Regions from separate parts of the Nonomuraea mangrovi genome, predicted to be linked through region 4. Evidence: riboswitches for the same ligand, from Rfam matches in the RefSeq annotation. Region 4 holds a riboswitch; each other region holds the start of a gene.
The links. A riboswitch is a leader RNA that binds a small molecule or an ion and turns the genes downstream of it on or off. The one in region 4 is predicted to bind cyclic di-AMP.

Region 1 (7,683 bases), on a different contig from region 4:
GACGCGAACTGCCCGACCCGGCTGGTTCTCGACCGCATCGGCGACAAATGGTCGGTGCTCGTGCTGTTGAGCCTCGCCAAGGGCTCGATGCGTTTCACGGAGTTGCGCGACCGCATCGGCGGCGTGACCCCGAAGGTGCTGACCCAGACGCTGCGCGCCATGGAGTACGACGGACTGCTGACCAGGAAGGTCTACGCCGAGGTGCCGCCCAAGGTGGAGTACACGCTCACCGATCTGGGCCACTCGCTGCACCAGCCGGTCGCCGCGGTCGCCCGGTGGGCGGAGAGCAACATCGGCAGGATTCTCAGCAGCAGGGAGGCCGCCGACCACGCACGGTGATCTCTCCTACCCGGGGCAGCTTTTCTCCGCCCGGGATGAAGATATCCATCACCGGTCTCTTCCGGTCCGGCTCGAGCCTTCATAGCCTGGCTCGGTGCGTCCGCTGGAGAGCCTCCTCGCCGGGCTGGCGGGAGTGTGCTCGTCCGGCGCCCTGCGCGTGGGCAGGGCGGGCGTGGTCTACCTGCTCGAGGGCAAGGTGACCTACATGGAGAGCGCCGAGACGCCTGGCATCGAGGAGCTGCTCACCGGCGGCGGCCGGGTGACCCCCGCCGACCTGGACAGGGCCGTGGCGCGCCGCGAGGGCGGTGAGCCGCTGTTCGGCGAGGGCCTGCTGACGCGCGAGGAGCTGGCCGAGCATCTGCGCAGGGTCGTGCTCGACGCCGCGCTCGTGCTGTTCGGGATCGACAACACCAGGCCCAAGTTCCAGCCGAGCGAGCGCCACTGGCTGGGCCCGCACTGGCACTTCGAGGTCGACGAGCTCATCGCCGAGTGCGGGCGCAGGAGCACGGAGCTGGACGACGTCTGGCCCTCGGACGAGCTCGACGCCGCGCCCGTGGTGCCCGTCCCCCGCCTGCCGGGCGAGCGCGTCACGCTCACCGACCGCCAGTGGGAGGTCCTGGTCCACGCCGACGGCAGCGCGACGCCGCTCCAGCTCGCCAGGCGGCTGGACACGACGGCGTACACCGTGCTGCTCGCCGTACGGGAGCTGGCGGCGGCCGACCTGCTGGTGAAGCCCCGTCGCGAGCGAGGGCTGCCCAAGCGCGTCGCCAAGCCCCCCGGCACCGAGGTGCGGCACGAGCCGGCCGACCTCAGTCTGCTGCGGCGACTGAAGAGCGCTCTTGAAGATCTGTGACGGCGTCCATGATCTGCTCCCACAGCGGGCGGGGCAGATCGTGGCCCATGCCGGGGAAGGTCATCAGCCGCGCGCCGGGGATCGCGGCGGCCGTGGCCCTGCCGCCGGAGACCTGCACCAGCACGTCGGCCTCGCCGTGGACCACCAGGGCGGGCATCCGCAGGCGGCCCAACCCCTCGGTACGGTCGCCCGAGGCCAGGATGGCGGCCAGCTGCCTGGTGGTCCCCGCGGGATCGTAGTCGCGGTCGTAGGCCAGGCCCGCGAGCTTCGCGATCCGCTCGCGGTCGAGCTCGTAACCGGGTGAGCCGATCACGGTCCAGACCTCCAGGGCCCGCTCGATCGCGGCCTGCCGGTCGGGAGCGGGAGCGGAGAACAGCGCGGCCGTCGCCTCGGGGGTGGGCGGCCCCGCGTCGGGGCTGGGGGTCGACATGATGGAGGTGAGCGTGAGCACCCTGCCGGGATGCGCGATGGCGAGCGCCTGAGCGATCATGCCGCCCATCGAGACGCCCAGCACGTGGGCCGCGGGCCAGCCGAGGGCGTCCATCAGGCCGGCCGCGTCGTCGGCCATGTCGCTCAGCAGGTAGGGCGCCGCCGCGCCCGGGGTGAGGTCGGGCACGCCCTCCTCGGAGAAATGGGTGGAGAGCCCCACGTCGCGGTTGTCGTACCTGACGACGTGGTGGCCCCTCCCGGCGAGCAGTTCGCAGAACTCGTCGTCCCAGTGGACCAGCTGGGATCCGAGTCCCATGATCAGCAGGAGGGGCCTGTCACGGGGGGTGCCGAAGGTGTCGTAGGCGATCTCGATACCGTTGGCATGCGCCTTGAGCGTCATGCGAAACAGAATCCCATTCTGTTTCGCGTGGCGGCAAGGGCCTAGCGGGAGACGACCTTGCGCAGGTGGCCGCGGCCCAGGTAGCCGACGCCACCGACGATCGCCAGACCGCCGATGAGGGCGAGAGCGGTACCGGTGTGGCCGTTCTCGTCCGTGGTCTCGGTACGGGCGGCGGTGGTGGTGGCGGCGCCCGTGTCGAACGAGGCGGGCTGGACGGACGCGCCGCCCTGCGCCTCTTCCTCGGCCTTCACCGCGGCGATCCGCTTGGCCTCGGCCTTCTTGGCCTCCTCGGCCTTCTTCGCCTTGGCGAGGGCGAGGAGGTCGACCGGCGGCTTGGCCGGGTTCCTGTCCTTACGGCTCCACGCACCGGTGGAGAAGGCGACGGGGTGGTTCTTCTTGCCCACGCCGTTGCCCCACTTGGTGATGACGTACTGGATCTTGATGTGCCCCTCGCCGCCGATGCCGTCCACGCCCAGCGTGTCGGAGTTGAACCTGCCGCCGGTGAGCTCGGCGAAGGTCTTGGCGTCGAGGTCGAGCATGATGCCGTTGTTCGAGGGGTTGCCGGGACCGCGGTCGCCGACGAAGAAGGGGGCCTTCTTGCCCTTGTAGACGACGTAGCCCTCGGTCATGAGGGGCCAGCTCGGGCTGGCGATCAGACCCTTGCGCATCGGAATGCCACTGGCGGGCAGGCCGGTGTCACCGGCGCGGCCGGAGGCGTCGTCCCAGTAGTAGGAGGCGGTGGTGGACCCCTGGAGGAGGGTCCGCTGCTGGGTGACCTGGCTGATGTCGGGCCCGGAGGGCTCGGCGAGAGCGGCGGCGGCACCGGTGCCTACGGCGAGGGCGGTGGTGACGAGCAGGGCGGAAACGCGCATGCCAAAGCGGCGGGTCATGAAAGTCCTTTGTGCGAGGGAATGGGCAATCCGCGCTCGAATGAAGATCAGGCAAAGGCGTAGCCGGGCATGGGCCTAACAGTCGCTACGCAAAGGAGAGCGCGAAGAAGCGGGGGAAAGCGCCGCTCAGTTTGGGGGGTGGTAGTACACGAGTGTGGTCCTCTCCATCTCGCCTACCGGGTTAGCTGACGGGTTCGGGCGTGGAGATGCCCTACCGGCACTGGGCCGGATTCACCCCAAAGAGATGGGTCCCCGGTTCCCGCGTTCGCGGGATTCGGCGCCGACCAGCCTGCTCTTCCTTGTGAAGGGCACGTCACCGGTCGGTAACGCAATGGACTCTAGGCGCAAACCACCCCAAAGGCAAAAGCAAAGCCATGAATCGGAAAGAAGATCTACCTTTTATCGTCACGAATCGACAGGCCCAGAAGACACGAAAACCCCTGCGAAACAACGGGTTTCACGGGGTCCGGCATGGTAAATCGATCAGAAGTCAAAAATCATGGAAGAGTCATGGTCGAACGCCGGATTCGGCACGGCGCGAGGGGCGCGGCCCAGGCCGTACGGCACGCCCCGTGTCCGCCGCGCCGCGGACACGGGGCGCGGTCCGTCAGACCTCGAGCTTCTCCTCGATCGAGCGCAGCTGGTGCCGCGCCATCGCCAGGTTCGCCCTGCCGCGGTCCAGCGCGAGGTAAAGGAACAGTCCCTTGCCGCCCCTGCCGGTCATCGGCCTGATGATGTGGTACTGGCCGGTCAGCGTGATGAGAATGTCCTCGATGGTGTCCTTGAGGCCGAGGGAGTCCATCGTGCGCATCTTGGCCTTGACGACCTCGGTGTTGCCCGCGGCGGCCACCTGCAGGTCCAGGTCCTTGGAGCCGCCCAGGGCGCCCAGGGCCATGCCGCTGCCGTAGTCGACCACGACGGCGCCGAGAGCGCCGTCGATCGCCATCATCTCCTTGAGGGAGACGTCCATGCTCGCCATGCATTCCTCCGTGTGGATGTGAGTCACTTTCGCGATGCGATGGCGGCAACACTCGCCGCCGTCTTGCGACCCTCCAGCCGCAGCAGCCCCAGGTTGGTGCCAGGGTCGGCCAGGACTGTGAGGACGATCGTGGGGCCGGCCGCGTAGAAGGCGGCGAAGCCCGCGGTGCCCGAGATGAGGGTTTCCTCCAGGGCGCCCTTGCCTGCCAGGATGGCCATGCGCTTGCTGAGCGCGAGGAGGGCCGCCGAGAGCGCCGCCGTCTGCTCGACGTTGCCGCCCGTCAGGTCGCTGGCGATGGTCAGCCCGTCCACGCTGCAGGCGATGCTCCCGCTGACGTCGGGAGTGCGTTCACGCAGGAGCACCATCTCTCTCAGCACCTCGTCCCGCAGCTCCACCGGTGGCCTCCTTCTGAGTGAGGGGAACCTCACGACAGCTCCTCCAGCGCCTTCTTCAGCCGGATCAGCAGGTTGATGTCGGTCGGGTCCGCGGTCACCACGGGCCCGAGTGGCAGGGCAGGAGCGTCGGGGTCGGGCCGCGGCCGCGACTCCTCGTCCCGGCCGAGCCGCCTGGGCAGCGGCGGCGGCATGCCCTCCGAACGTGCGAGCAGCCCCGCCGCGGCAAGGCGGCGTACGGCCAGCAGCGTCGCGTAACCGGGTCTGCCGAGCTTCATCGCCAGTTCCAGTGGGGTGGCCGCGCGGTCGGCGTGGACGAGGATCTCCCACTGCAGGTCGTTCAGCACGACGCGATGGCCGGGCAGCCGCCTGACCGGCGCCACGGGCGCTGTGTCCACGTCGGCCGACGGCCAGATCCCCGTCAACTGAGCCCTCCTCCGCCCGCACTCGCGGACGATCTCCTCGACCTCGAAGTACCAGTGGGAGCCCAGCCAGTGCCGCTCCCCCGGCCGGAACTTGGGCCTGGTCCCGGTGACGGGCAACAGGAAGTAGGCCGCGTCGAGCACCGCGCCGAGCACGCAGTGCTGCAGCTCGCCCTTGGTGACCATGCCGTCCTCGACCAGGCGCGCGCCGCCGCCCTCTCGCTGGGCCCTGCGCAGCGCGGGAGCCGAGACCCTGCCGCTGGCGATCAGCACGTCCTCGGCCCTCGGTGTGTCCGCGCACTCCATGTAGGTGACCCGTCCGGCGTCCATGAAGATCGTGCCCGCCCGCCCCACCCGCAGGGCGCCCGTCGAGCGTTGCCTCGCCAGCCCGGCGAGCAGCGTGTCCAGTACCGGCATGTCACTTGGTCAACTGTCCTGAGATGGCCTGCAGTCGGTAGCGGGCAAGGGCGAGGTTGGCTCGCTCCTTGTCCAGCCGCACGTAGAGGACCAGCGGCCCCTCGAACGGCGACACCAGGTGGCGCACCAGGTGGTGGCCCTTGTCAGTGGTGACGAGCATCTCGTCGACGCGGATCGTTCCATCCGGGGAGCTCTGGGCGAGCCCGTCCGTCGTGTGGCGCAGCGCCTCGCTCAGCGCCGCCGCCGACCGTTCGACGTCGAGGCCCTCGCTTCCGCTCGCGGCCACCGCCATGCCGCTGATGTGGTCGACCACCATCGCGTCGAGGGCGCCGGGTATGGCCATGACCTCGGCCAGGCAGTCATCGAGTCCCAGCACGAACCCTCCCTCACCATCGCGCTGACCGGGACAGCGTAGGAGGAGCACGTGCCGCCCCGAAAAAGGGCGAGATCACGGTTATGGATATTTATAGCCAGAGGAGCGAAAAAGCCCATCCGAGTGGCAAGGCTATTCCGCCACGCGGCAATTGAGAATGTTTCTCATATTTATCGCCGAACCACATCACCGCAGCTCAACTCGATGGTGAATCGTTTCAGGCAACACAAAGAGAGGGAGGGTACGGCATGCGCCGTACCCTCCCTGGAACCTGAGGCGTCAGCCGCCGCTCTTACGACGGAAGGTCCGCTTGCTCGAGGCGGGACCGTGGGCGCCGTGAATCTTCGAGGGATCCTTTCCCTTGCCGCCCGCAACCGAGTCTGCGTGCGCGTTGTTCTTGCGCTCCAGCGCCTCGCGGAACTTCCGCTTCAGCTCATCCTCGGGAGCCTCGATGGGCTCGGGTTCCGCCGGTGTTTCAGCCATCAGGACCTCCTGGTCTTGGGGACACTGACAGCTTCGCACGAGCTCACGGGCCACGCGAAACCGGTCTAGGCTTTACCCATGACCCCCCTGCCCGACCGCGACCCGCGGGAGATGCGCGCCGCCGACCTCGACCGCGAGCGCACCGCCGAGATCCTCCGAGCCGCCGCGGGAGACGGACGGCTGGGCATGGAGGAGTTCCATGAGCGGCTCGACCAGGTCTACTCCGCCAAGACCTACGCGGAGCTCGACCTCCTCACGCACGACCTGCCCACCCCTGCCCACACCCCCCTGCCCGTGTCGTCACCCTCGACGACCTCGGGGGCGGACAGCGGCGTCGCGATCGCCGTCATGGGCGGGTTCAAGCGGACCGGCATCTGGCGGGCGCCGCGCGTGCTGACCACCGTCGCCTTCTGGGGCGGCGGCAAGATCGACCTGCGTGAGGCGACGCTGAACGGCGGGGAGATCACGATCAGGGCGTTCGCCGTGATGGGCGGGGTCGACATCATCGTGCCCGAGGACGCCGACGTCGACGTGACCGGCATCGGGGTCATGGGCGGCTTCGACCACGCCGCCGGCGGCGCTGGGGCGCCAGGTGCACCGCGGATCAGGATCACCGGGTTCTCGTTCTGGGGCGGCGTCGACGTGAAGCGCAAGCGCCGCAAGCGCGAGTAGCCGCCCGCTTGCCGTCGTCCTGGCGGCCGTCCCGCCGCCCGCTTGCCGTCGTCCCGCCGGTCGGCTCGTCGTCAGGTGCCGGGCCACGGTCGAGGCGGCCCTTGTGCCGGGCCGGGTCATTTCGCCTGGCATTTCCCCGGAAACAGCGAAAGCCCAGACCGGAGAACCGATCTGGGCTTTCGATTTGTGCGCCGCCAGGGACTCGAACCCCGGACCCGCTGATTAAGAGTCAGCTGCTCTAACCAACTGAGCTAGCGGCGCCCGCGGGAAGAAATATACCCGGCTTCGCGACGCAGGTCGAATCAGCGGGAATCAGGCCGTCTCACCCCCGTGGACGAGCTTGGCGAAGACCACCGTGTTGTCGACGTAGTGCCTGGTGGTGAGGTTGAACGCGCCCGCGCAGGTGATCAGCCGCAGGGCGGGATACCCGGGGTCGCCGTACACCTTGTCAGCGGGGAAGTCGTCCTTCGGATAGGTGGAGACCTTGGTGACGACGAACCGCAATCTCTCTCCGTCCTTGCGGGTAACGAAGATCCGCTGACCGGGGCGGAGCTCACTGATCTTGTAGAAGACGGCAGGGCCCGTGGTGCTGTCGTAATGACCGAGCAGGACGGCCGCGCCCTGCGCGCCCGGTCTGGGACCGCCCTCGAACCAGCCGACCTTCCCCGGCGCACTGAGGGGCGGGGCGGCGATCCTGTCCTCGTCCCTGCCTACCCGGACGACGCTCGCGCCGAGGTCCAGACTGGGGATCCGGATGGTGGCGGGCGGGACTCCGACGGACACGGCCTTGCCCTTTCCCTCGGTCTCCGCGCGAGTGGGCTTGACGCTCGCGAGGCCGGCAGGCTTGGCGGCCCTGTCCTGGTTGACGCCATCGATCGTGGACCACTCGTCCCGTCCGGCCTTCGGAGTGTCTGCGCGATCGACCCGCCAAAGTCCACCCCATCCGGTCTTGGGAGTGTCGGTGCGGTCGGTCCTGGGAAGCTCGTCCCGGCCGGCCTTGGGAGTGTCGAAGGAAACGGGCCGGGGAACCTCGG
Region 2 (7,683 bases), on a different contig from region 4:
TCACCGAGCAGGGCGTGGAGCGCGTGACCGCCTACACGATGGCGGTGAACACCGGGTCCAGAAGGGTGATGGAGAAGTCGGGGCTGACGTTCGTGCGCACGTTCTTCGAGGACTGGCCCGAGGCCATCGAAGGGTCGGAGCACGGCGAGGTCGAATACGCGTTGACGAAATCCGAATGGGCGGCGGCCCGTGAGCAGCGCCATTAAGAGTGACCAAATCTCTATCGACAAGAACTGTTGAATATTACTTTTACCTGATATGATGAACGTCATATCCTGAATTCCTTGTTAGCCTTTCGTGCGGTTATTCGGACCCACGACAAGGAATCCCCATGTGCTACGACGCCGACGCCGTCCCACCCGTCCACGCCCCCGCTGTCACCAGGGTCGCGGCGGCCGGGCCGGTGACGCTCACCTCCGCCGACGGCACCCTTTTCGCGGCTTTTCTCGCCCGCCCCGAACAGCCGTCCGGGGCGGGCGTGCTCGTCCTGCCGGACAACAACGGCCTCTCCCCTTTCTACGAGACCCTCACCACCCGCCTGGCAGAACAGGGGCATCCGGCGATCGCCATCGACTATTTCGGCCGGACCGCGGGCACCGATTACGCACATCGCGACGCCGAATTCACCTCGATGGGAAATCTCATGCGGCATCTCGGAGAACTCACTCCCGCCGGTCTCGACGCCGACATCACCGCGGCCACCGACCGGCTGCGCTCGATCGGCGCCCTGGACCTGTTCTCCCTGGGCTTCTGCTTCGGCGGCCGCCAGGCCTTCCGGTCCGCCGCCACCCGGTTCGGCCTGGCGGGCTCGGTCGGCTTCTACGGCTTCCCCGGTCCGATCAACGGCGCGCCAGGGCCCATCCAGCTCGCCGCCGATCTGTCCACGCCGATCCTGGCCCTGTGGGGCGGAGCGGACGACGGCATCCCGGCCGCCATGGTCGGCGCCTTCGACGAGGCGCTGACCGAAGCGGGATGCCCGCATGAGTTCGTCACCTACCCTGGCGCGCCGCACGGCTTCTTCGAGCTCACCGCGCAGGATTTCGTGGAGGCCTGCGCCGACGCCTGGCGGCGGGTGCTCGACTTCGTCGCCACGCATCGAAGCCCTCAAATGTGACGAACTTCTGTCAGATAACCGCGCCTTCTCTGGCCTCGTGCGGACACCCGGCCGTAGCCTTCCGGCGCGTACCTGACAGAAACGGGGCACCTTCATGGCAACGGTAGGCGGGCTGATCTCGTACCCGGTCAAAGGCTGCGCGGGCGTGCCCGCCCGCGTGTCGCCGCTCACCCGGGCGGGACTCGCGCACGACCGCAGCTTCATGGTCACCGACCCGTCGGGCGGGTTCCGCAGCCAGCGCCGCGACCCGCGGCTGGCCGTCATCCGGCCCGCCGTCGAGGCCGACGGCACGCGACTCGCGCTGAGCGCGCCAGGCGTCGCCGACCTGCACCTCGACGTGGATCTCGACGCGGCGCGCAGGGACGTCGTCCTGTTCGGCGCCCCCTACCGGGGCATCGACCAGGGCGAGCGTGCCGCGGAATGGCTCTCCCGTGTGCTCGCCGTGCCCAGCAGGCTCGTGAGGGTCCCGCCCGACCACGACAGGGTGACCGACGGCCGGACACCGGGGACGTCCGGATACGCCGACAGCAGCCCCGTCCACGCCATCTCCCAGGCCTCGCTGGACGAGCTCAACCGGCGGCTGGGCGCTTCTTCCCTTCCGATGTCACGTTTCCGGCCCAACATCGTGATCGACGGATGGGACGAACCCCACCTGGAAGACCTGATCGGCCACGTCCGCATCGGGGACACCGAACTGGGCTTCGCCAAGCGGGCCATCAGATGCGCCGTCACGATGGTCGACCAGCGCACGGGGACGAAGGCGGGCCCCGAGCCGCTGCGCACGCTCGCCACCTACCGCAGGGCGGCCGAGGGCGGGATCGCGTTCGGCGTCAAGCTGTCCGTCCTGCGCCCCGGCAGGCTGGCCGTCGGCGACGCGCTGGTCGCGAGCGACCCCTGATCACGTCCTCGCAGGTGGGAGACCTGCAGGTCCGGGCGACGGCCACGAGCCCCGGAGCGCGAAGACGCTACGCGCCCGGGGAAGGGCTCAACGGACGAACGAGGTCAGGAGAGCTTGTGGATCCAGTGGTGGGTGTCGGGACGCGTGCCGTACTGGATGCCCAGCAGTTCCTCACGCACCTTCATGGTCACCGGACCCGGCGTGCCGTCGCCGATCGTCCAGGCGCGGTCGGCGCCCTTCACCGACCCGACCGGGGTCACGACCGCCGCCGTGCCGCACGCGAACACCTCGGTGAGCTCGCCGGACTCGCACCCGGCCTGCCACTCCTCGATCGAGATGCGGCCCTCCTCGGCCTCCAGTCCCAGGTCGGCGGCCAGGGACAGGATGGAGTCGCGGGTGATGCCGGGCAGCAGGGTGCCGGTCAGCGCGGGGGTGAAGAGCTTGTTGCCGAAGACGAAGAACAGGTTCATCCCGCCCATCTCCTCGACGTACCTGTGCTCGTTGGAGTCGAGCCAGACCACCTGGTCGCACCCGTTAGCGACAGCCTCGCGCTGGGCGACGAAGGCGCCGGCGTAGTTGCCGCCGCACTTGGCCGCGCCGGTCCCGCCGGGGGCGGCGCGGGTGTACTCGGTGGACAGCCACACCGACACCGGCTGCACGCCGCCGCTGAAGTAGGAGGCGGCGGGCGAGGCGATGACCATGTACTTGTAGGTCTTGGACGGGTAGTTGACGCCCAGCCCGACCTGGGTCGCGATGATGAAGGGCCGCAGGTAGAGGCTGTGTCCCTCGGTGGTGGGGACCCACTCGCGGTCGGTCTGGACGAGCAGGTCCAGGGACTCGACGAAGGTGTCCTCGGGCAGTTCGGGCATGGCCATCCGGACGCAGGAGGCGTTGAAGCGGGCGGCGTTCGCGTACGGCCTGAACGTGGCGATCGACCCGTTGGTCTGGCGGTAGGCCTTGAGTCCCTCGAACAGCTCCTGCGCGTAGTGGAAGACCGAGGTCGCGGGGTCGAGGACGAGCGGCCCGTACGGCATGAGCCGCGCGTCGTGCCAGCCCCTGCCCTCGGTGTAGTCGATCGAGATCATGTGATCGGTGAAGGTCTGCCCGAACCCCGGGCTCGCCAGTACCTGCTCACGCTCCGCCGCAGTGCGAGCGTGGTCGGAGAGCTGCACATCGAAGCTGAGCTTCTGAGCGGTGGTCATGACGGAAATCCTTCTCTTTTCGCGAGATTTGCCCTGAGTCCATTTTGCGATGAACCGGGTAACGGGAACTTACAGCAAACGCCTGGCGATCTCGCGAGCCGCCAGGCGCTCAATGTGGTATCCAGGCGGCTACGCGCTCGCCGGATCCAGGACAGTATGGACCCGGCCGAAGGGCGCCAGGCCGCCTGTGGTGCTGAGTGGCAGGCGGTCAGGCGCCGCCGGCTACTCGTGCGGTGATGTCGTCACCGATCTCGTGCGTCGTACGGCCGGCCCATCCCGCCAGGCGTTCCACGATGTCGTCGGCGACGGCCTGCTCGACGCGGGCCGCCTCCTCGGTCAGGCCGAGGTGGTCGAGCATCATGGCGACGGACAGGATGGTGGCGGTCGGGTCGGCCTTGCCCTGGCCCGCGATGTCGGGCGCGCTGCCGTGGACCGGCTCGAACATGCTGGGCGCGGTCCTGTCGGGGTTGATGTTGCCGCTGGCGGCCAGGCCGATGCCGCCGGCGATGGCGGCGCCGATGTCGGTGATGATGTCGCCGAACAGGTTGTCGGTGACGATCACGTCGAAGCGCTCCGGCTGGTTGACGAAGAACATCGAGGCGGCGTCGACGTGCTGGTACTCGGTGGTGACGTCGGGGAAGTCCGCGGCGACCCGGTTGAGGGTGCGCATCCAGAGGTCGCCCGCGTAGGCGAGCACGTTGGTCTTGTGGACCAGCGTGAGCTTCTTGCGGGGACGCTCGGCGGCCTTGGCGAAGGCGTAGCGGATCACACGCTCGACGCCGAAGGCGGTGTTGAGGGAGTCCTGGGTGGCGACCTCGTGCGGGGTGCCGCGACGCAGGACGCCGCCGGCGCCGGCGTAGAGGCTCTCCGTGCCCTCGCGGACGACGATCATGTCGATGTCCTCGGGGCGGGTGTCGGCCAGCGGGGTCTCCACGCCGGGGAAGAGCTTCACCGGGCGCAGGTTGACGTAGTGGTCGAGCTCGAAGCGGAGTCGGAGCAGCAGGTCGCGCTCGAGGATCCCTGGCGGGACGCTCGGGTCGCCGATCGCGCCGAGCAGGATGGCGTCGTAGCCGCGCAGTTCCTGCAGGGTTTCGTCGGTGAGGGTCTCACCGGTGGCGTTGTAACGGGTGGCACCCAGATCGTAGTGAGTGGTGTCGATCTTGGCGCCGACCGCCTCCAGGACCTTGAGCCCTTCGGCGACGACCTCGGTGCCGATCCCGTCACCGGGAATGACGGCCAGACGAATGTTGCGCGACTCCATGGCCGGTACCTTACCGGGTCGTCTCGGCTGTCGAACACCGCATCTCATTTTCCGGACACGGCGTTTTGTCGGGTTTGCGGTCTTTTGACCCTTTCGTTAGAGTCCCTGCCAGCCTAATCCGCTGCGACGTTCGCACGGAGCCGGGGACCCATTCCCCCTTGGGGCGAATCGGCACCCCCATGCCGTAGGGCGGCTTCCACGCCCGAGCCCGTCAGCTAACCCGGTCGGCCCCGTGGAAGGACATTCCCCTGTCTCGCATCGTCACGGCCGCCGTCCTCGGTGGCCTCCTCGCCGCAGGATCAGCCGCCGCCGCCTCCCCCGCGTCGGCCACCCCCATCCAGGTCGAGACCCTGAAGAGCCAGTCGGTCCAACCTGACGACACCAAGCCCGTACAGGGCGACCCCGCTCGCACGATGACCATCACCGGAGCGGACATCAAGAAGGCCCAGCTCAAGCAGATACCCAAGCCCGCATGGCAGATCGCACTGAAGTTCGCGATGTCCAAACGGGGCACCCCGTACGTCTGGGGCGGCACCAGCCCGAGCGGCTACGACTGCTCGGGACTGATGCTGAGGGCCTACGAGAAGGCGGGGATCGAGCTTCCCCGCGTGGCACGCGACCAGTACCAGGCATTCGACAAGAAGATCAAGTGGGAGAACCTGAAGCCCGGCGACCTGGTCTTCTTCAGCAACCTCGGGCACGTCGGGATGATCTCCAAGGACGGCTACATGGTGCACGCGCCGCGCAGCGGCGACGTGGTGAAGGAGGAGAAGCTCAGCCCGTGGCGCCGCCAGGCGTTCGTCGGCGCGGTACGGCCTGACCCGAAGGGCGTGGCGCAGTCCCGGCGACTGGTCGAGGTGAAGACCGAGGCGGCCCCCATGTCGCTGCGGGCCACCTTCTAGGCCCGGGCCGCCGAACTCGCGGGAGGTTCCAGCACTCCGGCCCCACGACTGGCACGGAGACACGAGGACTCCCTGGCGCTGTCGCATGACGGAGAACACCGTCAGCGGCCGCGAAAGACGTGAAGATCCGAAGGCTCCCGGAGACACCCCGTTCCGCGGAGCCTTCCGGAGGTTCAGGCGCGCGCATGAGCCCGGGAATCACAGGAGACGGTCGTCTCCTGTGATTCCCGGGCTCATGCGGTTCGAAGGCGAGTGGGTTCACCCCGGTGGAGCAGGGGGAACTCCACCGGGTGGCCCCGTTCAGCGGGGGGAGGGGGAGCCGCCGTTGTCCCTGCGGTCCAGCGCGGTCTGGACGGCCTCCGCCGCCTCCTCATCGTGATCTTCGGCGCGGTTCCATGGATACATGTCGTACACGTGACTCATCTCTTTTCGCGGACGCGAGTGGATCGGACGTCGGATCCCGGTCGCGAATCCGACCGGGCCTGGTCTCGTGCGGTCCGGATCACGGACCGGACGGAGGGGGCTTAAGGCCGACACGACGCCGCTCACCGCGACGGGTGGCCGACCTGCCCTAACAGGCCCCGTCGCGGCTGGTAAGAATGACGAGTACCCAGCGCATCCATTCCAAAGTACCTGGCACGGCCCCGGCTGTCTCGTAGGACGTCCGAATATCTCACTATTTGAGACGCCGTTGCGGTGGCGCGCGAGCGCTCCCGAGGAGCGTCCCCTGGACGGAGGGCGGCCGGTGGCCACGGAGGCGCGTGGCACGGCGTGCCGTACGGCGCAGGGAACCGGGAGATGACGGCAAGAAGAACGCCCTCCCGCGCCACAGGGCGGGAGGGCGTCGTGACGCGAGCGGCCGTCAGTCGGTGAGGTCCACCGAGCGCCCGCTGTCGGCGCCGATCTCGCCCACGATCTGGTCCACCACGTCGGCGGGGATCGCCGAGTCGACGGTCAGCGCGATCAGCGCCTTGCCGCCCTTGACGTCCCGCGCCACCTGCATGGAGGCGATGTTGATGCCCTTCTCGCCCAGCAGGTGACCCACGACGCCGACGATGCCCGGCCGGTCGGTGTAGGTGAAGAAGGCCAGATGGTCGGTCGGCTCGATCTCCATCTCGTAGCCGTTGACCTCGACGATCTTGGTGACCTGGCGCGGCCCCGAGAGCGTGCCCGACACCGAGACGGTCCGGCCGTCGGCCAGCACGCCGCGGACGCCGACGACGTTGCGCCAGTCGGGGCTCTCCGAGCTGGTGACCAGCTCGACGGTCAGCCCGCGCTCCTTGGCCAGCAGCGGCGCGTTCACGTAGGTCACCGCGTCCTCGATGACGTCGGTGAAGACGCCCTTGAGCGCGGCCAGCTCCAGCACCCGCACGTCCTGCGAGGCGATCTCGCCGCGCACCTCGATGTCGAGCTTGGTGGCGGTCTCACCGGCGAGCGCGGTGAACACGCGGCCCAGCTTCTCGGCGAGCGGCAGGCCGGGCTTGACTTCCTCGGCGACCACGCCGCCCTGGACGTTGACCGCGTCGGGAACGAACTCGCCGGCGAGGGCGAGCTTGACGCTGCGCGCGACCTGCGTGCCCGCCTTCTCCTGCGCCTCGTGCGTGGAGGCGCCGAGGTGCGGGGTGGCGACGACCTGGTCCAGCTCGAACAGCGGGCTGTCGGTGCAGGGCTCCTTGGCGAACACGTCGAGGCCCGCGCCCGCCACGCGGCCCTCCTTGATCGCGGAGTACAGCGCGGCCTCGTCGACGATGCCGCCGCGGGCCACGTTGATGATCCGCACCGACGGCTTGACCTCGTGCAGTTCCTTGTCGCCGATGAGGCCGATGGTCTCCTTCGACTTCGGCAGGTGCACGGTCAGGAAGTCGGCCGTCCTGATGACCTCGTCGAGGCCGGCCAGCCTGACGCCCATGGCCGCGGCGCGGGCCGGAGGCAGGTAGGGGTCGTAGGCGATCAGCTCGACACCGAACGGCTGCAGCCGCTGCGCGACGAGCTGGCCGATCTTGCCGAGACCGAGGATGCCGACGATCTTCTCGTCGAGCTCGACGCCGGTGTACTTGGACCGCTTCCACTCACCGTTCTTGAGCGCGGCGTGAGCCTGCGCGGTGTTGCGCGCGCTGGCCAGGATGAGCGCGATCGTCTGTTCTGCGGCACTGGTGATGTTGGAGGTGGGCGCGTTCACGACCATGACCCCGGCCTTCGTCGCCGCCTCGACGTCGACGTTGTCGAGGCCGACACCGGCCCGGGCGACGACGCGCAGCTTGGGCGCCGCGGCGATGGCCTCGGCGTCCACCTGGGTGGCGGAGCGG
Region 3 (7,683 bases), on a different contig from region 4:
ACCGACGAGGGCATCGGGGTGCGCACGAGCGTGAAGGTCGACGAGGTTGGCTACGCGGACGGCCGTTTCACTCTCGCGGGGGTCGCGGCCGAGAGGCTGCTGGTGACCACGGGCCGCAGGGTCGACCTCGCGGCTCTGGGCGTCGGCGCGATCGGGCTGGACGAGAGCGCGAAGGCGGTCCCGGTGGACGAGAGGATGCGCGTCGCCGAAGGGGTCTGGGCGCTGGGTGACGCGGTCGGCAAGGGCGCGTTCACGCACATGTCGGTGTACCACGCCGACATCATCGTCAGGCAGATCCTCGGCGAGCCCGTCCACGAGGCGGAGTATCACGCGGTGCCGAGGGTGACGTTCACCGACCCGGAGGTGGGCGCGGTGGGGCTGACCGAGGCGCAGGCCAGGGAGCGGGGGCTCGACGTCAGGGTGTCCTTCACCGACCTGGCGGCCTCGACGCGCGGCTGGATCGCGCGGGCGGAGGGGTTCGTCAAGCTGGTCGCCGCCGACGGGGTCCTGGTCGGGGCCACGAGCGCGGGTCCGTGCGGCGGCGAGGTGCTCGCCATGCTGACGCTGGCCGTCCACGCGAGGATCCCGGTCGAACGGCTCAGCCAGATGATCTACGCTTACCCGACGTTCCACCGGGCCGTGTCGTCCGCTCTTCCCGGGCTTCTCCGCTGACCAGCGGGATCGCCCAGCGGGTGCCAGGGTCCGCGTCGACGAGCAGGGCCCTGGCCAGCGCGGAGAGCGGCACGGCGAGGATGGCGCCGAGCACGCCGAGCACGACCGACCACACCAGCAGCGACAGCATCGTCACGGTGGTCGACAGGCCCGCCGACTCCCCCGCGTACTTCGGCTGGATCACCGACTGGATGACGAAGTTGAGCACGCTGTAGACGACGATCACCCACACCATGGTGACCCAGCCCGAGTCCAGCAGGGCCAGCAGGGCGGGCGGGACGAGCCCGAGGATGAAGCCGATGTTGGGGATGTAGTTGGTGATGAAGGCCAGCAGCCCCCACAGCAGCGGCAGCGGCACGCCGAGCAGCCACAGCGCACCCGCGTCGAGCACGGCCACGACAAGGCCGAAGATGCTGGAGACCACGAGATAGCGGCAGGTGCTCCTGGTGAAGTCGGTCAGCGCGCGCACCAGGTCGGGCCTGGTTCCCTCCAGCTTGCGGACGGCCGTCTGGGTGGGCCCCGCGTCCAGGCTCATGCCGTACACCAGCAGGAGGATCAGCACGAAGGCGGACACGACGCCGAGCAGACTGGACAGGAAGCCCTGCACGAGCGGCACGAGCTTGCTGGGGTCCAGCGCCTTGACCGCGGCGCTGATCTGGTCAGGGGTGATGCCGAAGGTGCCGAGCCACCGCGTGACCCCCGCGGCCATCGCGTTGTACTCGTCGGTGTAGGTGGGCAGCAGGCCGGCCAGCTGTGCGATCGAGACGACAAGCGAGCTCACGAACGCCAGCAGGACCAGCAGGACGACCAGCAGCGGCACGGTCATCAGCACCCATGGGGGCGCGCCGCGCCGCTTCAGCCATGAACGCAGCGGGCTGACCGCGATCGTCAGCGTGAGGGCAAGGAAGGCGGGGCCCACGATCGCGCTGACGCTCCTGAGACCCGCGAGCACGATCATCGCGGCCGCGAGGCCGATGAGGATCCGCAGTCCACGCGACATCATGCGTCACACTATGGCGACCGCCGCCGGTGGAAGCCGGTAACCGCGCCGGTCACCGTGACGCGCAGGCCTCCGACGGCCTGTCACACCGTTTCGCGTCCGGGCCTTTCGCGGGGCCCGCAGGAGGGATGAACATCGGGTACGAGCAGTACCCGATGTCCTACCTCAGCGAGCGTTGGGGCGCTTGCCGTGGTTGGCCGCCTTCTTCTTGCGGGCCTTGGTCTTGCGTGCGCGCTTGGCCATGATTTACCTCCTCACGTGATGATCCCAACCTCTCGCGAACGCGTCTCTCGCGACAAGGGCTTTGCCGGATCCCACTCCCCATGTTTCAACATAGATGTGTCATAATTTGGTGGAATCTGTTGGAAGGAGGGGTACGTGCTCGCACCACAGCGACAGCAGGCGATCCTGGAGCGCGTCCGCCGCAGCGGCGGAGTCCGGGTGGCCGACCTCGTGCGCGAGCTCGGCGTCTCCGACATGACCATACGCAGGGATCTGGAGGCGCTCGCCGAGCGAGGCCTGCTGGAGAAGGTCCACGGCGGCGCCACGATCAACGGCCCAGGCTCCACCGAGGAGCCCGGCTTCGCCGCCAAGTCGATGCGCCAGCAGCCGGAGAAGGACGCGATCGCCCGCAGGGCCGCCACGCTCGTCCGTCCCGGCACGGCCGTCGCCCTGTCGGCGGGCACGACCACATGGACGCTGGCCCACCACCTGGTCGATGTGCCGGACCTGACCGTCATCACCAACTCCATCCCCGTGGCCGACGTCTTCCACCGCAGCCCGCGCGCCGACCGCACGGTCGTGCTGACCGGCGGCGTCCGCACGCCCTCCGACGCCCTCGTCGGGCCCGTCGCCGTCGCGGCGATCAGGCGGTTGCACGTGGACACGCTCTTCCTCGGCGTGCACGGCATGAGCACGAGAGCGGGGTTCACCACCCCGAACCTGCTGGAGTCGGAGACCGACAGGGAGCTGGTGGCCTCCGCCCACCGCCTGGTGGTCCCCGCAGACCACACCAAGTGGGGCACGGTCGGCATCAGCACGATCGCGGAACTGTCGGAGGCCGACGTCGTCATCAGCGACGCGAACCTGCCGGAGGAGGCCCGCGCGGAGCTGGCCGAGCGGGCGGGAGAACTGATCATCGCGGAGGAAACGAAGTGAAGCGCACCATCGCGCACATGGCCGACGGCCGGGAGCTGATCTACTTCGATCGGCGCGACGACGCCGACAGGAGCGCGATCGACGAGCGCGAGCTGCCGCCCAGGCCGGTCGCCTCCGAGCTGCGCTACGACCCGCTCACCGAGGAGTGGGTGGCGATGGCGGGCCACCGGCAGACCCGTACCTTCCTGCCTCCGGCCAACGAGTGCCCGCTGTGCCCGACCAGGCCCGGGATGCCGACCGAGATCCCCGCGCCGGACTACGACGTGGTCGTCTTCGAGAACAGGTTCCCCAGCTTCTCCACCAACCTGGGCTCCTACACCGATCCAGGCGGCCTGAGCGAGGTGCGCCCTGGCGTCGGGCGCTGCGAGGTGGTCTGCTTCACCTCCGACCACGACTCCTCCTTCTCCGCCCTCTCCGACGAGCAGGTGGAGCTGGTCATGGAGGCATGGGCCGACCGCACGGCCGAGCTGTCGGCGATCCCCGGTGTGGAGCAGGTGTTCTGCTTCGAGAACAGGGGCGCCGAGATCGGCATCACGCTGGCCCACCCCCACGGCCAGATCTACGCCTACCCGTACGTGACCCCGCGCACCCGCCGGCACCTGGCGGCCGCGGCGGGCCGGCCGAACCTGTTCGCCGACGTGCTCGCCGCGGAGCGCGCGGGCGAGCGTGTGGTCGCCGGCAACGAGCTGTGGACCGCGTTCGTGCCGGCCGCCGCCCGCTACCCGTTCGAGGTCCACCTCTACCCGCACCGCCAGGTGCCCGACCTGGCCGCCCTCACCCAGGAGGAGCGCGCCGCCTTCGGTCCCGTCTACACCCGTGTGCTGAGAGCGCTCGACGGCCTGTTCGGCGTGGTCATGCCGTACGTCGCCGCCTGGCATCAGGCCCCCGTGCGGCGGGGTCGTGACCTGGCCTATCTCCACATGGAGCTGTTCAGCATCCGCAGAGCCCCGGAGAAGCTGAAGTACCTCGCGGGCTCGGAGTCGGCGATGGGGGCGTTCGTCAACGACGTGCTGCCGGAGGAGGCCGCGCGGCTTCTGCGCGCTCAGGTAGATCACTGATTTGGTGTCCGATTTAGGTCGCATTACCGCTGGTTTACTACTAACATCCCTTTTCGTCGGCTTTCACAGCCGTTACATGCCTAATCCCGGGCGCGTCGCCCGGGAGCCGGGGACCCACCAAGAACCTGGGGTGAATCCACGTCTGTGGTAGGGCCGCATCTCCCGCCCGAACCCGTCAGCTAACCCGGCCGGCAGACGGAGAGGATCGTTCGTGGCGTCCCCCACGTCTCGTTTCGCATGCGGTGCTCTTGCCGCGCTGTCCCTCATCATCGGTTCCGCGACGGCGGCCTCGGCTGCCCCCAAGCCGTCCGAGCCCACGTTGCGCGCCGAGTTGAAGGAGCTCAATACCAAGGTCGACAAGCTCATCGAGCGCTACAACGCCAAGCGGGTCTCGCTCGCCGAGGCCCGGAAGGCCGCCAAGACGGCGAAGAAGCGGCTGGCGACGGCCGAGCAGACGCTGGCCAAGGCCGAAGCCGAGGCCTCCAAGATCACCGAGATGCGCTACCAGGCCAGCACCCCCGACCTGCCGATGCTGCTCTACACCCCCGACCTCAACACCGCCGCGCTGCTCGAGCAGATGAGCGCCGAGCAGGATGCCGTGGTCAAGAGCGTCGCCGCGGCCCGCGACACCAAGAAGCAGGCCGCCACCGACGCGATCGCGCTCGCCGACCGGATCAAGACGGAGGCCGACCAGGTCGCCGACGACCGGAAGGAGGCCGAGGGCATGATCAAGAACATCGAGAAGAAGCTGCAGGGCCTCGTGCCGACGGGGCCGGGGCGCAAGAGCGACGGAAGCTGGGCGCCCGAGCTGCCCACGGGCTCGGAGAACATCACGCCGCGGACCAGGCTCATGCGCGACACGATCAAGAAGTCGTTCGCGCTGCCGTTCGAGGTGGGCTGCTACCGGTCGGGCGGCAGCGGAGAGCATCCGCTCGGGCGCGCCTGCGACTTCATGATGAGCTCGGGCGGCGCCACTCCGACGGCCGCCAACAGGACGCTCGGCGACCAGGTCGCCGCGTGGGCGATGAAGAACCAGAGCCGCCTGGGCATCAAGTACGTGATCTGGCGGCAGCGCATCAACAGCGGCAGCGGCTGGCGGGCGATGTCCGACCGAGGCAGCATCACCGCCAACCACTACGACCACGTGCACATCTCGATGAACTGATCCTTGCAGGGGGTCGGCGGCGAGCGTACGTTTGACTCGATGACCAGATTCATCCTTCCGGTCACGAGAGGCGCTCATGAAGACCGTCAACCTGATGGACCCCGGCCTGCTGACCGATCCCTACAGGGGTTTCGCCCAGCTCAGGGAGGAGGCGCCCGTCCTCCGCGCCTCCTTCCCCGGGCAGGACACCCCGATCTGGCTGGTCACCCGGTACGACGACGTCAAGTCCGTGCTGAGCGACCACCGCTTCGTCAACGACCCCGGCAACGTGCCCGGCGCCGAGGTCACCGACATGCGGGAGAAGCTGACACAGGCCAGAGGCGTCCCGCCCGAATACGCCCGCTACCTCACCGACGGGATCCTCGATCTCGACGGCGACGACCACCTCAGGCTGCGCAGGCTGGTCTCGCGCGCCTTCACCGCCAGGCGGGTGACGGAACTGCGGCCCAGGGTGGAGGAGATCAGCGCCGAGCTCCTCGACGCGCTGCCGACCGACCGCGTGGTCGACCTCGTCGAGGAGTACGCCTACCCGCTTCCCATCACCGTCATCTGCGAGCTCGTCGGCATCCCTGAGGCCGACCGCGCCCAGTGGAGGGTCTGGGGCGCTCGCATGACGACGATGGAGCCCGGCGCCCTCGCCGAGCCGCTCGTCGGCGTCGTCGAGTACATCCGCGACCTCATCCCCCGTCGCCGCGCCGAGCCCGCCGACGACCTGCTCACCGGGCTGATCAGAGCCCACGACGAGGACGGCGACCGCTTCACCGACACCGAGCTGATCACCATGGTGCTCACGCTCGTCCTCGCGGGCCACGAGACCACCGCCCACCTGATCGGGAACGGCGCCGCCGCCCTGCTCACCCATCCCGACCAGCTCGCCAGACTCCGCGCGGAGCCGTCGCTGGTGCCGCGCGCCGTCCATGAGCTCATGCGCTGGTGCGGACCCGTCCACGGCACGCGCATGCGCTACGCCGCCGAGGACGTCGAGGTCGGCGGCACGGTGGTCAGGCGAGGCGAGCCCGTGATGGCGCTGATCGTCAGCGCGAACGGCGATCCGCGCAGGTTCGGCGACCCCGACAGGCTCGACATCGCCCGGGAGCCCGACAGCAGGCGCGAGGTCCACGTGGGCTTCGGACACGGCCTGCACTACTGCCTGGGAGCGGCCCTGGCCCGCCAGGAGGGCGAGGTGGCCTTCAGCGGGCTGCTGTCGCGCTTTCCACGCCTGCGTCTCGCCGTGGCTCCCGAGAAGCTGGAACGGCAGCCGCTCCCCATGTCGTGGCGCCTGGCGAGCCTCCCCGTGCTGCTGGACGGCTGACCGCGTTCCGCTTTCCGAGGAAGATCGCTACGACGGCCGGCGATCGAGCCGGTGGTGGAGCCGCGCGAGCATCCCATCCCCCACGCCGGCCGTCAGGGCGCGCCGTACTTGACGGCGGGTCCATAATCACACGTTATGACTGATACTCGGATGATCACCCCGTTCGTCGCGGGCGAGCGGGAGATGCTCGACGCCTGGCTCGACTGGCACCGTGAGACGCTCGCGATCAAATGCGCGGGCCTGACCGACGACCGACTGCGCGAGCGCTCGGCGGCGCCGTCCACGCTGTCGCTGCTCGGCCTGCTGCGCCACATGGCCGACGTGGAGCGCAGTTGGTTCCGCAGGCACCTGATGGGCGAGGACGTCCCGCGCCTGCACTCGACGCCCGACCGGCCCGACGACGCCTTCGACGACATCGCCACGATGACGGGTGAGCAGGCACTGGAGGCCTGGCGCGCCGAGATCGCCTACGCCAGGAAGGTGTCGGCGGGCCTCCCGCTCGACACGATCGGCAGGACGCTGCGCCACGGCAACGAGGTGTCACTGCGCTGGATCATGGTGCACATGATCGAGGAGTACGCCCGCCACAACGGTCACGCCGACCTGCTGCGCGAGCGGATCGACGGCGTGACGGGCGAGTGACCTCAGCCTGACAGCTTGATCGGGTTGACCAGGTCGGCGTAGACGAGCAGACCCGCCATGACGATCATCACCATGGCGAGCGCGTACGTCAGCGGCAGCACCTTGGCGATGTCGACGTAGCCGGGCTCGGGTCGCCGCATGACCCGGGCGTAGGCCCGCTTGAGCCCTTCCCACAGGCCGCCCGCGATGTGGCCGCCGTCGAGCGGCAGCAGCGGGATCAGGTTGAACATGCCGATCGCCAGGTTGAAGCCGGCCAGCAGGTTGACCAGCTCGAAGAGCTTGTCCTTGACCGGAAGGCCCGAGGCGGCGATCTCGCCGCCGATGCGCCCCGCGCCGACGACGCCGATGGGCCCGTTGGGGTCGCGCTCCTCGCCCGAGAAGGCGGCGTGCCACACGCCGACCATCCGCTGCGGCAGGTTGACCAGCGACTCGGCCACGTGGCCCGTCAGCGTGGCCATGTAGCCGATCACGGTGCCGAAGCTCTGCTGCTCGTAGATCCTGGTGGCCTGGACGCCGAGGAAGCCCTCGCCCTTGGTCTTGGCGGTGGGGTCGTCGATGGCCTCCCTGCCGATGAGCGTGACGTTGAGCGTCATCGGCCTGCCGTCGCGGATGATGCCGACCGTGACGGGGCCCGGGCCGTTCTTCCTGATCTTCTGGGTGGCCTCTTCCCAGTTGG
Region 4 (7,683 bases):
GCTCCGATGCAGTGGCGCGGGCCGTGGCCGAATGTGCGGCGCGGTGCGGTCCGGGCCGGGCCCTCGGACACCGTCGCGTCGTGGCTGGCCGCGCCGGTGTCCAGGAGCACCGGTTCTCCCCCGCGTACGCGTACGCCTTCGATGTCGAGGTCGGTGCGGGCGTAGCGGGGGATGCCGCTGCCCTGGCCGCGCGCGCAGGCTCTCCTCCACGGCTGGGTCGATGAGGGAGGGGTCGGCGACGAGCGCCTGCCGTCGGTTGGGGTCGGCAGGCAGCCACAGCGCCCATCCGCGACCTCGTCCACGGCCTCACGGCGGCCTCCCGCGAGGTCGCCGAGCGAAACCTGGCCGAACGCATCCCGCCGGGCCCATGGCGTTCGTGGGCGTCGCGCCTGCTACACACCCCCACCCTGGAAGCGGTCATCGCCTGGCTCGACGCGGGCAGGCCCGACCTGGCCGACCCCGCCGATTCAGCCGCGCGGATCGGCGAGGCCGTCCACGGCGTGATCGCCGCCGCACAGGGCGTGAGCCCGGACGAGTGAGCCGAGGCCCGGCGTGGCGTCCGCCGTGCGGCTTGGCGTGGTGCCCGCCGTGCGGTTTGGCGTGGCATGCGCCGTGCGGTTTGGGATGGCGTCCGCCGTGCGGTTTGGCGTGGTCCGCCGTGCGACTCGGCGTGGCCCCCCGCCGCAGGGGGGCGGCCATCCGCTGACCCGGGTAGCGGAAGAGGGGAAGGAGGGGAGCGCATGGGAGGTCTCACCCGGCGGGAACAGTCCGTGGGTTCCGCCGCCGGCACGGTGGCCGGCCTCATCTGGGGCCTGGCCTTCCTGATACCGGTGCTGCTGCCCGGCTGGAGCCCGGTGGCCGTGACGGTCGGCAGGTACCTGGCCTACGGCCTGGTCTCCCTGGTGCTCTTCGCCTTCGGCGGGCGTGTTCTGTGGCGCCTGCTGCGGCGGCACTGGCGGGTGGCCCTGGCGTTCGCGCTGACGGGCAACGTCCTGTACTACCTGCTGCTCGTCGTCGGCATCGAGCTGGTCGGCGCGCCGGTCACCGACATCGTGATCGGCTGCATCCCCGTCACCGTGGCACTGCTCGGCAACGCGCTGTCGGGGGCCTACCGGTGGCGCTCGCTCGTCATGCCGGTGACGCTCGTGGCGATCGGCCTGACCGTGGTGAACGCGCTGGAGCTGGGTGGGGCCGCCCCCACCGAGGACCGGCCGCTCGGGCTGAAGGTGCTCGGCCTGCTGGCCGCCGTGGGCGCCGTCCTCCTGTGGACCTGGTACGGGCTGGCCAACGCGCGCTTCCTGAGCCGCCACCCCGAGGTGCCGGGCGGGGGCTGGTCCACGGTGATCGGCCTCGGCACGGGGGTCGTCACGCTGGCCGGCCTTCCTGTGGCCGCGCTGTCGGGCGAACTGTCGCCCGTTTCCGGCCCGTCCGGGGAGAGTCCGGACCTGGCCGCGTTCGTCGTCGCCGTGCTCGTGCTGGGTGTCGTGGTGTCATGGGCGGCCACGGGCCTGTGGAACGTCGCCTCGGCCCGGCTGTCGCCCACGGCCGCGGGCATGCTCATCAACGTCGAGACCGTGGCCGGGTTCGCCTACGTCTACGCGGCACGCGGCACATGGCCGCCGCTCGGCCAGGTCGTCGGGTTCGCCCTGATCCTCATCGGCGTGCTCAGGGTCGTCCGGCTGCCCACCACAGGGGGAAGACCGGCTGAGACCCGGTTCGGCCGCGCCGTTTTCCTCTGACGCGATGTCCTCTGGCGTGACGTTCCTCTGGCTCGACGGTCCTTTGACTCGACGCTCGTGAGCGCCGGGACGCCTGGATCGGCGACGCGGTGGCCGCGACGGACGCGGCGCGCCGCTGGACCGCATCGAAAGGGGTTCGACGGAGGGGGGACCTGGCCGGAGACGCCGGTCAGGGGCAGCCGGAGACGGGAGGGGAAGGTGTCCTGGACCCACCGCGACCGGACGCGTGTCGTCGGGGGGAAGGCCGTGGGAGGACACGGCACGTGCGGTTCGTGCCGTCGGGGGGAGGGCCGGGGAAGGACACGACACGTGCGGTCCGTGCCGTCGAGGGGAGGCCGGGGGAGGACACGTGTGGTCGGAAGAAGGTGGGGGAGGGGGCCGGCCGCTGGAAAGCGGGAGAGCCAAGGCGCCCTGCGTGGCGAGGCCCTGACGGCGGCCGCCCCGGGTCCCGTGGTGGGCCCCCGTTACCAGGAGACGTGCCCGATGAGTCGTGGTTCGATCATCGGGCCGACCTGGCAACAGGGCCGGGGGAGTGCGGCGGAATCGTCAGCCCGAGTAGGTGGGGTAGCCGTAGCCGACGACCTGCGACGTGGGACGGACGCGCTGCTCGACGACGCCGTTGCCGGTGTTGCCCTCGATCGTGGAGATCGTGCCGTCGCCGTTGCCCTTCTCGACGAAACCGACGTGGTTGATGTCGTCGAGGCTCTTGCTGCCGCTCCAGGAGAAGAAGACGACCGCTCCGGGCTTGGGGGTCTGGCCCCAGCGCTTGTTGGCCTTGAACCACTTGGCGTGAGTTACGGTGTAGGCGTCCCAGCCGACCTGCGGACGGGCGCCGGTCTGCTCGCCGACCCAGGAGACGAACATCGCGCACCACGCGGCGTTGGCGTAGGCGGTGACGCTGCCGCCGTCCCTGGCGACGGTCTCCCTGGCGCGCTGCGAGTTGACGTACCAGTTCTGGAACTTGGTGCCGCCGCCCGCGGCGTTCTCCTTGATACCGATCTGCTTCTTGGCCTCGGCCAGAACCGCGGCAGCGCTCGGCATGGCCTTCGTCTGAGCCTTGCCGGCGGCGCTGACCCTGGCCGCGTCCTCCTTGGGCGCGCCTGCGAGGGCGGCTACCCGGGGGCTGTCGGCAAGCGGGAGCTTGTCGGCCTGCGCGATCTGGGTGGGTACGAGCGCGCCGGCGATGACGACTGCGCCCAGCGCGGCATGCGCGTAGTTGAGCTTGGGGGCACGGCTACGGCTGTGCTTTGCCATGTGAAGGGGAACTCCTTGCTAGCTTCCTGCCGCTTACCGGGTTAGCTGACGGGTTCGGACGCGAAGCTGCCCTACGGCACGATGTGCCGATTCACCCCAGAGAGATTGGGTCCCCGGTTCCGCGTGGTGCGGATTCAGCGGTCACAGGTGAACCTGTGATGATTGCAATGTCTGGCAATGTCCGGATTGCCCGGTATATGCCTTGAGTGAGCCTAAGGTAATACATGAGGCAAGTAGCTTACAAATTGATAAAGGTCCGTCGATCATCTACGGTCAGGACATGTCGCCACAGGACCTGTTCAACAGGGGGCTGCGGGAAGACGGACACCGTCCGGACGAAGCCCGGCGATGGTATCTCCTGGCGATCGAATCGGGTCATCCCGCGGCCGCCCAGCGGGCGGCCTTCAACCTGGCGCTGATCGAGGACGAGAGCGGCCATCTCGACGAGGCTCGCCACTGGTACGGCAGGGCCGCCACACCCAGGGCGCAGTTCAACCTCGGCGTCCTGGAGGACTGCTGCGGCAACACCGAGGTCGCGCGCCGGTGGTACACCAAGGCTGTCGAATCGGGCCACCCGGAAGCGGCCCCGCGCGCCATGTTCAACCTGGGCCTGCTCGAGGACAGGGAGGGCAGGCCGGAGCGGGCCCGCGCCCACTTCCTCATGGCCGCGGGGTCGGGGCACGAGGAGGCCGCCGCCCGCGCTAGCGAGCGCCTAGCCTGATCCGCGCGTCCTCCAGCATCCGCATCATCGCCAGACTCTCCTCCAACGGCATGATCGCGCTCTCCGTCCTGCCCTCGGCCAGTGCCAGCCGTACCTCGCGCACCTCTTCGGCGTAGCCGTTCATGGCCGGGTCAAGAACGAGTTCCTCGGGCTCGACGCCGGGCCCTGAGAGCAGGATCCGCTGCGGCGCCCAGAACGGCGCGGCGATGTCGGCCCGCAGCTCCGTCCCGACCACGGTCGCGGTGTTGGCCAGCGGGCTGAGCAGGGACGTGTCGAGCAGCGCCCGCGCCCCGCCCTCGTAGGTCAGCAGCGCCCCCACCTCGGCGTCGACGCCCGAGGGGCCGAGCGATCCTGTGAGATGCGTCTCAGCCGGCTCGCCGAGCAGCAGCTGCGCCAGCCCGAACGGGTAGATCCCCAGGTCCAGCAGGACTCCGCCGCCCAGCGCGGGATCCCACAGCCGATGCCGCTCCTCGTACGGCATGACGAACCCGAACGACGCCTGCACCGAGCGCAGCGCCCCGAACCGCTCCTCGGTCAGCAGCCCTCTGATCAGCGGGTTGAAGCGCATCCACATCGCTTCCATGAGGAACACGCCGGCCTGCCTGGCCAGGTCCACCATCCGCTCGGCGTCGGCCAGGCTCGCCGTGAGAGGTTTCTCACACAGCACGGCCTTGCCCGCCGCGATGGCCGCCTCGGCCACCTCCAGGTGCTGGGCGTGCGGGGTTGCCACGTAGACCACGTCCACCGCCGGGTCCTGGCACAGCTGCGCGTAGGAGCCGTAGGCCGACTCGGCCCCCAGCGTCGCCGCCAGCTCGGCGGCCCTGCCCTGGTCGCGGGAGCCCACGGCGGCGACCCGCATGCCGGGCTCCGCGGCGATGACCGCGCCGACCGTCCTGGCGATCCCGCCCGTGGCCGCGATTCCCCAACCCAAGTCACGCATGAGAGTCCTCTCTATCGGTGATCGATCTTCCCATCACCCCGGACACGCGTACGGCCCGCGCCCGGGGCGCAGGCCGTGGCCGACGGGCGGGTCAGCCCATCCAGTCGAAGGTGGCGGGGTCGGGACCGAGGCGCGTGCCCCTGTTCAGCGCGCCGATCGCCGCCATGTCCTCGGCGTCGAGGGTGAAGTCGAACACGTCGATGTTCTCCCTGATCCGCGAGGGGGTGACCGACTTGGGGATCACCACGTTGCCGAGCTGGATGTGCCAGCGCAGCACGATCTGGGCTGGCGACTTGCCGTGCTTGTGGCCCAGCGTGGCCAGCGCGGGGTCGTCGAGCAGCCCCCTGCCCTGGCCGAGCGGGCTCCACGCCTCTGTCAGGATGCCGTTGGCCTCGTGAAAGGCGCGCAGCTCCGCCTGAGGGAAGTGGGGGTGCAGCTCGATCTGGTTGATCGAGGGGACGATCTCCGTCTCGTTCATGAGCCGCTCGAGGGTCTCGATCGTGAAGTTCGAGACGCCGATCGCCCTGACCCTGCCCGCCCTGTAGAGCCGCTCCAGCGACTGCCACGCCTCGACGTACTTGTCCTGGGAAGGGACGGGCCAGTGGATGAGATACAGGTCGAGGTAGTCGAGGCCGAGCTTCGACAGGCTCGTCTCGAAGGCGGCCTCGGCCCTGTCGTGCTCGTTGTTCCACAGCTTGGTGGCGATGAACAGTTTCTCGCGAGGCACGCTCGAGCCGGCGATCGCGCGGCCGACGCCCTCCTCGTTGTAGTACAGCTTGGCCGTGTCGACGCTGGTGTAGCCGGCCTCGATCGCGGCTGACACGGCCCGTTCCGCCTCGTCGTCGGGCACCTGCCAGACGCCGAAGCCGAGTTGCGGTATCTGAACGCCGTCTGTGTTGAGCAGCAGCGAGTTCATGTTCATGCCTCCATTGTTCACTCCGCGTTAGCTGGCGCTTCGAGTGGGCGTCCTACCGTTGCGCGTGTCGTGAACGAACAGGAATCCGTGGCCTGGGTGGAGTCGCCACTACAGATGCTCTGCGCCGTCGAGGCCCACCACGCCGGGCTGCTGGGAGACCGGACGCTGGTGGTGCCACGCGCCGGGCTGCGCCCGCTCGCGGCCACCAGGCGTGAGCTGGTCACGCTCGACCTGCCAGAGGGGCTCGAGCTCGCCAAGCCCAGCGAGCGCATGCCACGCAGGCTCAACGCCGTCGGCGACGCCTTCTCCGGAAGGGTCCAACTGCGCTGGGTCATGATCCGTCCGGGCCGCGTCGTGATCGTCGACGACGGTCTCGCCACGATCAGGCTGCTCGAACTGCTGTCGGCCCGCCCTGTCAAGCCGCTGCTGCGGGCGCGCGCCACCCCGAGCACGTGGCGGAACACGCTCGGCCACCTGGCCGCCCGCAGGCTGCGCGCCACCGCCCGCAGGGGCGCGCTCTCCGTCTTCACCGCCCTTCCCGTGGAGGGCGAACTGGCCGCGGCCGTCGGGCAGGCGGGCGTGGAGCTGGCCCGCCACGACTTCGGCTGGCTGCGCAGTCAGCCGATGAGCACGCCCGGCCCCTCCGAGCGGACGGTCGTCCTCGGCACCTCCCTGGTCAGGAACGGCCTGGTGCACCGCGAGCGCTACCTGCGCTGGCTGACTGAGCTGGCAGAGCGGGAGCCGCTGGCCTACTACCCCCACCGCCGCGAGGACCCCATCGACCTGGCGGTCATCCGCGAGCGGCCGGGCATCACCGTCCACGCCCCCGGCGTCCCCGCCGAGCTGACGCTGCGGGGCCTGTCGGCCGAACAACGTGTGGTCAGCCTTCCCTCGACCGCGATCAGCTCGCTGCGGGTGCTGCTCTCCCCGCGCGGCGTCGCCGTCGAGCCCGTGCACGTGCCCGATGACTGGTGGACCAGCCGCGCGGCGCCTTCCCTCCGTTCGCACCTGCAGATGTTCACGGGAGTACCCAGTTGAAGGTCCTGGCCCTGGCCGATTCCGACTCGTACCTGAAGTGGGCGGCCAGCCTCCTGGACGACCTGCCTGCCGACTGCGTGACAGAACTGGCGGTCGTGCGCACCCCGATCACCCCCTCGCCCGAGCAGATCGCCGCCGCGGTGGCGGGGACCAGGGCCTCGACCGTCCCGGTCCTGTCGGCCAGAGCCCTCAGGCGTACGGCGGAGCGGCTGCGTCCCGACGCGATCCTCGTGGCGTGCACGGGCCCCGTGGTGGACGTGCTGGTCGCCGAGGTGTTCGACGGCCTGCGACCCAGGCCGGTCTTCGTCACAGGACTGCCCGGCATCTCGGTGCCGGCGACCGAGAAGGCCTGGCTGTTCCGCAGCGGCTGCGACCTGTTCGTCGTGCACAGCGGCAGGGAGGTCGCCGAGTTCGGTGAGCTGGCCGCGCGGCTCGGCGGTGGCGGCGCGGTGGGCCTGGCCAGGCTGCCCTTCCTGCGCGACGTCCCCTCCGTCGAGGGCGGCAACCGCGTGGTCTTCGCCACGCAGGCCAAGGTGCCGGGGCGGCGCGAGGAACGCGAGCTGATCCTGCGTTCTCTGGCGGCGCTCGCCGCCGCCCGGCCTGACCTGGACGTCGTGGTCAAGCTGCGGGCCCTGGAGGACGAGCGCCAGACGCACAACGAGCGCTACCACTACCAGCGGCTGTGGCGGGAGCTCGGCCTCGAAGGCACGGTCAGGTTCGCGGCGGGGCCGATGCACGAGCACCTGGCCCAGGCCGCGGGGTTCGTCACCGTCAGCTCCACCGCGGCGCTGGAGGCGATCGCCCAGGAGGTGCCGCTGCTGGTCCTGTCGGACTTCGGGGTGAGCGCCGAGATGATCAACCTGGTGTTCGAGGGGAGCGGCGTCCTCGGCACGCTCCAGGAGGTGGCGGAGGGCGCCTTCCGCGAGCCCTCGCCCGGGTGGTGCGCGGAGAACTACTTCCACCCCGCCGGCCGCAGCGACTGGGTGGCGCTGCTCACCGCGCTGGTCATCGGGCCGCGCACGCCCGCGCGGTCCCTGCTCGACGGGCCGGAACACGTGGCCGCACGGCGCCGCGC

Region 1: it holds a riboswitch for cyclic di-AMP, as region 4 does, so the genes downstream of both, ACFSKW_RS30450 (hypothetical protein) here and ACFSKW_RS23365 (CHAP domain-containing protein) in region 4, are expected to answer to the same signal.
Region 2: it holds a riboswitch for cyclic di-AMP, as region 4 does, so the genes downstream of both, ACFSKW_RS31475 (C40 family peptidase) here and ACFSKW_RS23365 (CHAP domain-containing protein) in region 4, are expected to answer to the same signal.
Region 3: it holds a riboswitch for cyclic di-AMP, as region 4 does, so the genes downstream of both, ACFSKW_RS14025 (coiled-coil domain-containing protein) here and ACFSKW_RS23365 (CHAP domain-containing protein) in region 4, are expected to answer to the same signal.

The regions. Positions count from the first base shown of each region.
Region 1 covers NZ_JBHUFV010000047.1:86,113-93,795, forward strand. The annotation lists gene ACFSKW_RS30435 (winged helix-turn-helix transcriptional regulator) at 1-339, shown strand, start outside; gene ACFSKW_RS30440 (hypothetical protein) at 434-1,192, shown strand; gene ACFSKW_RS30445 (alpha/beta fold hydrolase) at 1,149-2,021, opposite strand; gene ACFSKW_RS30450 (hypothetical protein) at 2,063-2,911, opposite strand; cyclic di-AMP (ydaO/yuaA leader) riboswitch at 3,067-3,201, opposite strand; gene ACFSKW_RS30455 (hypothetical protein) at 3,519-3,890, opposite strand; gene ACFSKW_RS30460 (roadblock/LC7 domain-containing protein) at 3,914-4,285, opposite strand; gene ACFSKW_RS30465 (hypothetical protein) at 4,315-5,121, opposite strand; gene ACFSKW_RS30470 (roadblock/LC7 domain-containing protein) at 5,123-5,497, opposite strand; gene ACFSKW_RS30475 (DUF5302 domain-containing protein) at 5,774-5,977, opposite strand; gene ACFSKW_RS30480 (DUF1707 domain-containing protein) at 6,056-6,649, shown strand; tRNA gene ACFSKW_RS30485 (tRNA-Lys) at 6,837-6,910, opposite strand; gene ACFSKW_RS30490 (class F sortase) at 6,962-7,683, opposite strand, start outside.
Region 2 covers NZ_JBHUFV010000047.1:280,226-287,908, forward strand. The annotation lists gene ACFSKW_RS31450 (GNAT family N-acetyltransferase) at 1-206, shown strand, start outside; gene ACFSKW_RS31455 (dienelactone hydrolase family protein) at 332-1,114, shown strand; gene ACFSKW_RS31460 (MOSC domain-containing protein) at 1,209-2,012, shown strand; gene ACFSKW_RS31465 (branched-chain amino acid aminotransferase) at 2,117-3,214, opposite strand; gene ACFSKW_RS31470 (3-isopropylmalate dehydrogenase) at 3,423-4,475, opposite strand; cyclic di-AMP (ydaO/yuaA leader) riboswitch at 4,576-4,720, shown strand; gene ACFSKW_RS31475 (C40 family peptidase) at 4,889-5,377, shown strand; gene ACFSKW_RS31480 (hypothetical protein) at 5,678-5,800, opposite strand; gene serA (phosphoglycerate dehydrogenase) at 6,240-7,683, opposite strand, start outside.
Region 3 covers NZ_JBHUFV010000021.1:112,242-119,924, reverse strand. The annotation lists gene ACFSKW_RS14050 (dihydrolipoyl dehydrogenase family protein) at 1-672, shown strand, start outside; gene ACFSKW_RS14045 (AI-2E family transporter) at 599-1,675, opposite strand; gene ACFSKW_RS14040 (50S ribosomal protein bL37) at 1,838-1,915, opposite strand; gene ACFSKW_RS14035 (DeoR/GlpR family DNA-binding transcription regulator) at 2,051-2,830, shown strand; gene galT (galactose-1-phosphate uridylyltransferase) at 2,827-3,888, shown strand; cyclic di-AMP (ydaO/yuaA leader) riboswitch at 3,956-4,096, shown strand; gene ACFSKW_RS14025 (coiled-coil domain-containing protein) at 4,100-5,053, shown strand; gene ACFSKW_RS14020 (cytochrome P450 family protein) at 5,130-6,365, shown strand; gene ACFSKW_RS14015 (DinB family protein) at 6,501-7,007, shown strand; gene ACFSKW_RS14010 (M50 family metallopeptidase) at 7,010-7,683, opposite strand, start outside.
Region 4 covers NZ_JBHUFV010000033.1:1,070,414-1,078,096, forward strand. The annotation lists gene ACFSKW_RS23360 (DMT family transporter) at 741-1,739, shown strand; gene ACFSKW_RS23365 (CHAP domain-containing protein) at 2,286-2,993, opposite strand; cyclic di-AMP (ydaO/yuaA leader) riboswitch at 3,009-3,143, opposite strand; gene ACFSKW_RS23370 (tetratricopeptide repeat protein) at 3,274-3,714, shown strand; gene ACFSKW_RS23375 (Gfo/Idh/MocA family protein) at 3,695-4,654, opposite strand; gene ACFSKW_RS23380 (aldo/keto reductase) at 4,746-5,570, opposite strand; gene ACFSKW_RS23385 (hypothetical protein) at 5,640-6,608, shown strand; gene ACFSKW_RS23390 (DUF6716 putative glycosyltransferase) at 6,605-7,683, shown strand, end outside.